DNA from 2 places in the Paenibacillus sp. Marseille-Q7038 genome. Region 1 is predicted to be linked to the other one. Evidence: riboswitches for the same ligand, from Rfam matches in the RefSeq annotation. Region 1 holds a riboswitch; the other holds the start of a gene.
The links. Region 1 has a riboswitch for cyclic di-AMP ahead of ACWPWY_RS18615 (C40 family peptidase). Riboswitches for the same ligand answer to the same signal wherever they lie in the genome.

Region 1 (4,343 bases):
CTTTATAAGATTGTTTCTTCTGCTGTGGTGCCTCTGTTGATGCGCTATCCGGATCCTCCGCCTCACGAGCTCAGTAAGGTGCTGTTTTGGATGGAAGGTCAGCTTAGTTTATCGGTAAGCCCGCTCGTTCATCAGTACGCCTGGCTGCTCGTCCTTATGTTCCTCATTCGAATGCTAATGACCCCGCTCATTCGGGCGGGATTACTTCACAGTCTGCATCAACAAGCGAATGCAGCAAAAGGTCTGGCTTTCTTTCAAGGCATTAAGCAACACTGGAAAAAAACATCTCTCCTCTATTTTATAGAGGTCATACTATTACTCATCCCTGCTTACTGGATTGTTCCTGTTATTCTTCCGAACCTTATTACAGCTATTTATAATTTGTCTGTTCTTACCAAAATCATTCCTTACCTTCTCTTATGGATGATCTACGGCTATGCAGTAAAGCAGCTGCTGCTTTACTGTCAGATTGGAGTTATTGGGAAACGCAGCGGATCGGTGTCTATATGGATCTGTATCCGGTATGCCGTTCCAGTAGCCTTGGTCTCCCTTTTGCTCGGTTTCATTACCCTTGCGATATTTGGTTCATTCACAGCCGTTTCATTCATTTGGACAGGACTTCTAGCTCTGGTTCTACAGCAATCCTATCATCTCATTCGATCCATTATGAATGTATGGAAAATCAGCTCTCACTTCAGTCTCTGGTATTCAAAAAGCAGCTCTGATAACTCTTAAAGTTAGCATTATATTGCTTCCTACAAAAAGATAAGCCTAGCTCATTATCGAATGAGTCAGGCTTTTTTGTGTTTTTCCCTGAAAACGATTGCCAAATTTACACATATTCTGTTACAATAAGCCCAGAACATGTTGTGACAACTTTGTAATCTATTGTAACTAAATTAGTCAAGCTTTTAACTTACATAGTCATTTGATTGTTTTATGAATTGGGAATACATACGTCTTCACAGGTACATATCATCAGATACGCCAAATTCCTGGTACCTGGGAAGCGGGGGAACCATATTACGGGTGAATTGATCTCGCAACAGAGTGGTCATAGGGGAACCTTCTACCGAATCCTTAAGCTAACCTCGCAGGCATTGGAAGGAGTTATTTTTTTTGAAAAAGACATTAACTGCTGCAGCGCTAAGCCTAGCGATCGCATTATCCATTGGAACAGGGAGTGCATTTGCTGATTCCAAGATGGACAAGGTAATTGAAAGCGTTCAGGGAACAGATTATAAATACGGTGGAACTACACTTAGTGGTTTTGATTGTTCTGGTTTCACGATGTATGTATTCGAGAAGCTTGGGATCGAATTGCCAAGACAATCCGGTTCACAATTCAACATGGGTAAAGAAGTCTCTCGTTCTGATATTAGAACTGGCGATCTTGTATTCTTTAATACCAGCGGTAAAGGGGTATCCCACGTAGGTATTTTTGTTGGAGATGGTAAGTTTGCACATGCTTCTTCTTCTAAAGGTGTGACCATCAGTAAACTTGACGAAAATTACTATGCAAAGCGTTATGTAGGCGCAAAACGAATTATGAGTACAGAACAGTTTGAAACAGCTACTATTGACTAATATTTCTATATTATTACCCTAAGAACTCGGCCTTGACTACTTTTTTCACAAAAAGTAATCAGGTTCGAGTTTTTTTATTTATCTCATACTCCAAAGTGCTTGCCTTGCCTCTCTCCTAGCCTGTAGAGTGTTAGGGAAGACAAATTCTAGGTGAAGGAGTGATCCTATGACACCGATAAACCCTATTTTCCGAGTCATGCCTATGACCGAAGAGCAAGCGGCGGAGATTAGTACCTGGCAGTACGAACCTCCTTATAATATATATGGCTGGCTGCCTTGGGATCAGATGAAAGCTTTAGAGATTGAGTTTGGAGACCCCGTGCTAAGAGCACAGCAATATTTATCTATAGTAAGGGATCAAGAGTTACCTGCACTATGTGGTTTTGCTCAACTTTTTCCTATGGAAGGAGTCACTCGGCTCGGTTTCGGTATGAGACCCTCTTTGTGTGGCAACGGATACGGTCCAGCCTTTGTATCTTCTGTTATACATGAGGCACAAAAAAGAAATCCACGTCATGTCATTGATTTGGAAGTGCTGACCTGGAATACACGGGCCATTCGAGCGTATGAAAAAGCCGGGTTCGTTATTGAGGACACATATGAGCGGCTGACTCCTGAAGGCTATCAATTATTCCATTGTATGGTTTATGAAAAGACAAGCCCTATTTAGGAGTGTTTGCATTTTCTCACTTTTGTTTAAATATTTACCATAAAATACTATGAACCTGAAGCCGGTTACATTATAATAAAATAAGGATTGTACATAGTAGGAGGACACTACAAATGAAGAAATGGATCATGAGCGGTTTGTTTTTCTTCGCTTGCGCTTTTGCCCTCGTGTTAATGTTTACGGTGCCAGGAAGAGAACAAGAGATGGCAGAAGAAGCCGGACCCGTTATGCCCCAGGTAACTCTGGACGCAGCAAGTGCTGAAGAAAAAGCAAAAGGAAGCTGTATCTCTTGTCATGGAAACCAGCTTGAAGGAGGCGTAGGTCCTTCCTTGCAAAAAGTTGGTGCTGAATCCAATGCCGAGCAGCTTTATAAAACGATTAGTAAGGGTAAAGGCGGAGGAAAAATGCCTGCTTTTGAAGGGCAACTTTCTGATGAGGAAATTGCGAACCTTGCTCTTTGGTTGTCCGAGAAAAAGTGAATGAACAAAAACACGCCTTAACTTCTCCCTTCAGAGAGAAATTAAGGCGTGTTTTCATTACACTTGCATCATTCTATTGTATGCTTCGTTATATTGCTGAGCCTCTTTAATATCAATAGCAGTGATGCCCCCGTCGTCCCAGGAAGTAAGTCGTAAGGTGACTACTTTATGGTCAATCGTAATGAAAGGGTGATGATTAAACGCTTCGGAGATCAAACCTACTTCATCCACAAAAGCTATGCCTTTCATAAAGTTGGTGAATGTAAATTTACGAACAATCCACCGACCTTCCTCGTACTGCCAACCTTCGAGTTTATCGAGATGAGCTTCTACTTCCTCTTGCGTAAAGACCATCGTTCAAACTAACCTCCCCTAATCAAAAACGTATCCATTATCAGCATGCCCGGTGCCTTTGTAGATACTCTAGCTTGTCGGCTTATATAGTATGCCCTATTGCACAAGCCTGTCACTGGAAAATAGGAAGCCGTTCGCTTCCCGAACGGCTTTATTCGTGTTCCATCTTATCACGGAAGGAATGTTAAATCCAGTTGTAAACCATTTCTCTAAATCAGAGATACAAAGTCCAGTTCATCATCCCCGATAAGAATATTCAGACGGTGGAGTTCCTGATCATGAATAACAACACCGCTGCCCACGCTAATCATTTTCTCAGATCCCAAAGCAAAAAACAGATCTTCCGCAAGTGCTTCATCAACTTCCAAACGATCTTTATCCCCTAGTCTCGCCCAGTCTTCTTCCTCCATCTCGAAAAAGATATACCGATCTGGTATTTTTCCAAGAGCTTGAATTAAATCTTGCAAGATCTCATTATACTCGCGTCCATGTTTTACGCCCATTTGAATGTTCACTCCATTTCCCTATCGTAGTTCTATTATACCGAAAATAAACCTTCATAAAAATGAATCACATGTCGATAAATAAAATAAATGAGCCGGATGTCTCAATGAAAGGATTCAGATTAAATCTCACGGACGAGGTGTATCATGGAAATTTCAACTCTTATCGGATTAATCTTGGGAATTGTTGCTCTTGTATTTGGTATGATCCTAAAGGGAGCACCAATAATCAACTTGGTAAATAATCCTGCGGCTTACCTTATTATTTTTGGCGGTACCATTGCCACGATATTCATGGCATTTCCCATGTCTGAAGTCAAAAAAATACCGAAGCTGTTCAAGATTGTCTTCACAAAACCTAAACTTATCGACAAAGTTACGCTCATTAGTATGTTTGTCGAGTGGGCTTCCATTACTAGACGCGAGGGTCTACTTGCTTTGGAATCAAAAGTAGAAGAAATCGATGATGATTTCCTTCGCGGCGGTATGCGAATGATTATTGACGGCAATGATCAAGAATTTGTACGCGACGTACTTATGGAAGATATTCATGCAACCGAAGATCGCCATAAAGTCGGTGCTCTTATTTTCTCACAAGCAGGCATGTATGCTCCAACTCTCGGTGTACTTGGAGCTGTAGTTGGTTTAATAGCAGCTCTAGCAGATCTTAGCGATATGGATAAATTGTCTCATGCTATCGCAGCTGCTTTTATCGCTACCTTGCTCGGCATTTTCTCAGGTTATGTGCTG
Region 2 (4,343 bases), on a different contig from region 1:
CGGCTTTCTCAAGTGGAGAGAAGTCCATCCATGGATGCAGTGCTTTGGATAACTTGATAAGTCGTTTTCCTGTTGCTCTTGATGAATTCCGTTTATCGGCAGGGAAGTGCTGAACATGAAGCATCTTATCGATAAGTGCTATTCTCCAGTAATCTTGCTTAGCAGAGGCGGTGTATGTTCCCTTGATGGCGAGACCTTCGATTCGGATGAGATTAGGGTAAAGTTCGAGACGCATAAACGTCTCCAGATCCTGCGAAGTACGGATCACTCCTTTCTCAATCTTTGACTTAAGTCCGAAGGAGTGAGAAAACCCTCCTACTTGAAGTGAGGAATCAAGCAGTTTTACGTAGTCGAGCAGCTTATTTCCTCGGTTCATTCGGTTCGCCTCCCTGAATTATCGTGATAATGGAAATTGATCAGAGTAGAGATTGATTACGGTGTTATATTTGTGTGATATTATTAAGATTCCGTTGTATTTGATACCTATTTTGACATACAAAAACCGGTAAAGTCAACAAAAATCTGTTATTTTTCAATAATGTGTTATGTAAATTAACATCAATTTAACGTAAAGTGGGTATTTTTGAGTGCCTGTTTTTTGTTTTTATCATGTAAAAAAATATTTTTTATTTTCATCTTTACAACACATAGGTTTATGTGTATAATATATTTTGTTGGCACGAAAATATTGCTGATAAACAAGTTGCGCGGTCGTGGTGGAATGGCAGACACGCTACCTTGAGGGGGTAGTGGGTGTATACCCGTGGAGGTTCGAGTCCTCTCGACCGCATAAAACAAAAAGAGACCTTGAAGTCATGACTTCAAGGTCTCTTTTTTGTGCTCTTATCACTTAAGTGATAAGAGCTTCGCGATATCAGCTTCAATCTTGTCCGGGGTCGTCTGTGGACTGTATCTTTTTACAATGTGACCTTCTTGATCCACAAGAAATTTAGTGAAGTTCCATTTAATCGCTTTCGATCCTAAAATACCAGGTGCCTTGCTAGTTAAATATTTGAAGAGGGGATGAGCTTCCTCGCCGTTCACATTTACTTTCTCGAACATAGGGAAACTGACACTGTAATTCATCTGACAAAATTCAGCGATGTCATCGCTTGTCCCTGGCTCTTGATGAGCGAATTGATTACTTGGAAAACCGAGCACTTCAAAAGACTGTTGATTGAATTTGTCATAGAGTTCTTGCAGTCCTTTGAATTGTGGTGATAGTCCACATTTGCTGGCGGTATTAACGATAAGCATAGCTTTACCTTTGTAAGCTGACATGTTAAGCTCTTGACCTTTCAGGGTGCTGACATTGAAATCATATATGGACATAGATTGACCCACCGCCTCGTCTTTTTCTTCTCATTATAAGAGAATGGATAAGGGTTTTACAATATTTTCTACAATTAAATTTTAAACAATTAATATAGGAAGTTAAACAATACGCAGGAAGTTTATATCTTGTCTTCTCTAGGTTTAATGAAAGTGTGTGAAATACAGAGATACGAAGAGATTAGAGGAAATGGAAGCTTTATTGTTTCGTGTTTTGAGTGAATTAAGGGGATTATGGCTTAATATTGGCTGAAGTGAACTTTTGAGTACCTTTACACCATTTCGCTTCGGGTGTATGATTCATATCGTAAATCTTGAGCGCAAAGAAAGACGAGTTACATTTTATAAAACAATAGAAATTCTCATTACTATGCTTGCTGAATTTTCGTCTGATTTATTCAAACGAAAAACGGGGGAACCAATGATAGCAGGGCTGATTGAATCGGTGTGAGAACTGATTCAGGAACTTTGTTGGGGTGAATCTTTTGAAGTGGAATGGCATTTGCCATTCGGTGGATAAGGAAGGGCGGCTCTCACCGTCCGAATCCGACAGCTAACCTCGTAAGCTAATAATTTGAGAGAGGAATGATGAATCTTGTGATCGTTTATCGACCGCAGGGGCGCTAACCCTCTGTGGTTTTTTATTGTTTTCTACGCTGAATTTTTAGATTCATCTATTTATTTTTCGGTGGATCTTTTATAAAAACGGGGGAACCAAACGGGAATGAACATTCGAAAGATTGTTTATTCCAAGGGGTGAATTTCCGGGTCGTCAGACCGGGAATAGGGCAACTCTCTCTTGTCCGAATCCGGCAGCTAACCTCGTAAGCGTATATAGGGAGAGGCAGCAGAACCGTGAGCACCCGAGAGGGTAATCAGGAATTTTCGTGATTCCTTATATTCCTATTCGGGTGGGAGAGCGCCGGCATGCCTTCATGATGTAAATGGTGTTCTTTTTTTGTTGTCTTTTCAATCATAGGGAGGCTTACACAATGAATAATGAAATCATTCTGGTTACTGCACCTAATGAAGCAGCTCGAAATTTTATTCGGTTATTAATGTACAAAAAGCTATCCTTTGCTGTTCTCACGAATAGCGCACAGGAAGAAAAACAGGTTAGACGACTTGGAGTGCAGCATATTATCCGAATGGATACTGCTTTTGCTCATAAATGGGCGTTGCCTAATGCAACAGTAGGGCGGATATTTTTGTTTGAAAACAGCATGAATTTAACCTGTCGCTTTCTACAAATATGCAGACCATGGACTCAAAAACCGATAACGATCATTACTCAACAGAATCATCCTCGCGGTGTATACCGGGGGATGGGAGCGAATCATATCGTTTTCACAATCAAGGGTGAAGTCGGGTTCTTGTTGAACGAAGAGCGAGCTGCTGTTAATTAGAATGTTTTTCGATTGAAATGATAAATGTAAAAGTTATTTTGCATCTATGATGTAGTAGGGTGGGCATCCCTGCTATGATTGCGGAACAAATCTTGCATTGCTATAATGGTCAAATAAGATGCACATAGTGTGAGACTCATGATCATCATGGGTCTTTTTTATATGGAAGATCATTGTAACTTGAAAGGTTGAGGCAGTAGATGGGAATGTGGTCTGACGTGAAGTGGCTTTTTTTTGATGTAGGGGACACGCTTGTCGATGAATGGATACCCGTGGACCATATTATGAATCAGTTTGTAGAGCGTGCTGCAGATCGAGGTTATTCAATAACGATTGAGGATGTTAGGGGGAAGTTTATCGAAAGTTACTCTACATTTATTGATTCCCCTATGCAGTATGCCATCTCTCGGTTGATTGCGAAGGAAGAGGATCGGGCTTATATTCGGCCTAAGTTGAAATTCCGTAAAGAACTTGAAGTCCCTTATCCAGAAGCTAAAAAAATTCTAGCTCAGCTCGGAGAACATTACCAAATTGGCATTATTGCGAATCAGAGTCCAGGTACAGCTGAACGGCTTCAGCAATATGGCCTTAGTTCCTATGTTGATGTTATCGCCTGCTCCGCAGAACAAGGACTAGCTAAACCGGACGTAAGACTGTATGAATATGCTTTGCAAAAAGCAGGCTGTGCTCCTTCGGAAGCAATAATGATTGGTGATCGTATTGATAACGATATTGTTCCTGCTAAATTACTCGGGATGAAAACAATCCGAATTTTACAAGGGTATGGAAGATACCAACCCTCTGCAAGCGCAAGTGATACGCCGGATTATACCATATCCAGTTTAGATGAATTAATATCACTGCTTTTATAATTCTAAATTGAAAAAGAATTTAAAAAAATAGTCTGCACAGTAGAACAACTCTGTGCAGACTATTTTTTATGCTTAGAAAAGGGTTAATGCGAGCAGACATACATTTAAAATAACAATAATGCCTGCAATGGTCCAAGATAAGATGCTTAGCCATTTTTTATTGACGAATTCGCCCATCATTTTTTTGCTGCTTGTAAACATGACAAGTGGAATGACGGCAAAAGGAAGCTGTAACGATAAAATGACTTGGCTCAGAATTAGCAGATCGGTGGTGCCTTTCTCACCTGCAATCGCCGTAACAATGACAGCAGGGATGATGGCAATAAGCCGGGTCGCCAGTCGTCTTAGCCATGCGGGCAATCTGATATTAAGGAAACCTTCCATTACAATCTGACCGGACAGTGTGCCGGTAAGTGTTGAGTTTTGCCCTGAAGCTAGCAGTGCAATCCCGAATAAAATACTGGCCATCGTCGTTCCCAGAAGCGGGGTAAGCAGATGATATGCATCCGTTATATCTGCTACATCAAACATCCCTGCTTGGTGAAACGCAGCTGCCGAGACCACGAGGATCGCGCCATTAATAAACATGGCAATCGTCAGTGCGATGGTCGAATCGATCGTCGTATAATGGATTGCTTCTTTTTTGGCTTTGACCGTATTTTCAATCTTACGTGACTTCACGATAGAAGAATGGAGATATAGATTATGCGGCATAACTGTTGCTCCAAGGATA

Region 2: another riboswitch for cyclic di-AMP. It lies ahead of ACWPWY_RS01000 (hypothetical protein); the one in region 1 lies ahead of ACWPWY_RS18615 (C40 family peptidase).

What each region holds. Positions count from the first base shown of each region.
Region 1 covers NZ_CBCOOM010000002.1:301,870-306,212, forward strand. Annotated here, with positions in the region: gene ACWPWY_RS18610 (hypothetical protein) at 1-735, shown strand, start outside; cyclic di-AMP (ydaO/yuaA leader) riboswitch at 976-1,115, shown strand; gene ACWPWY_RS18615 (C40 family peptidase) at 1,120-1,587, shown strand; gene ACWPWY_RS18620 (GNAT family N-acetyltransferase) at 1,754-2,257, shown strand; gene ACWPWY_RS18625 (c-type cytochrome) at 2,371-2,736, shown strand; gene ACWPWY_RS18630 (4a-hydroxytetrahydrobiopterin dehydratase) at 2,794-3,090, opposite strand; gene ACWPWY_RS18635 (hypothetical protein) at 3,300-3,593, opposite strand; gene motA (flagellar motor stator protein MotA) at 3,741-4,343, shown strand, end outside.
Region 2 covers NZ_CBCOOM010000001.1:200,039-204,381, forward strand. Annotated here, with positions in the region: gene ACWPWY_RS00985 (urease accessory protein UreF) at 1-376, opposite strand, end outside; tRNA gene ACWPWY_RS00990 (tRNA-Leu) at 708-790, shown strand; gene ACWPWY_RS00995 (glutathione peroxidase) at 847-1,332, opposite strand; cyclic di-AMP (ydaO/yuaA leader) riboswitch at 1,698-1,916, shown strand; cyclic di-AMP (ydaO/yuaA leader) riboswitch at 2,009-2,179, shown strand; gene ACWPWY_RS01000 (hypothetical protein) at 2,325-2,738, shown strand; gene ACWPWY_RS01005 (HAD family hydrolase) at 2,939-3,610, shown strand; gene ACWPWY_RS01010 (Nramp family divalent metal transporter) at 3,683-4,343, opposite strand, start outside.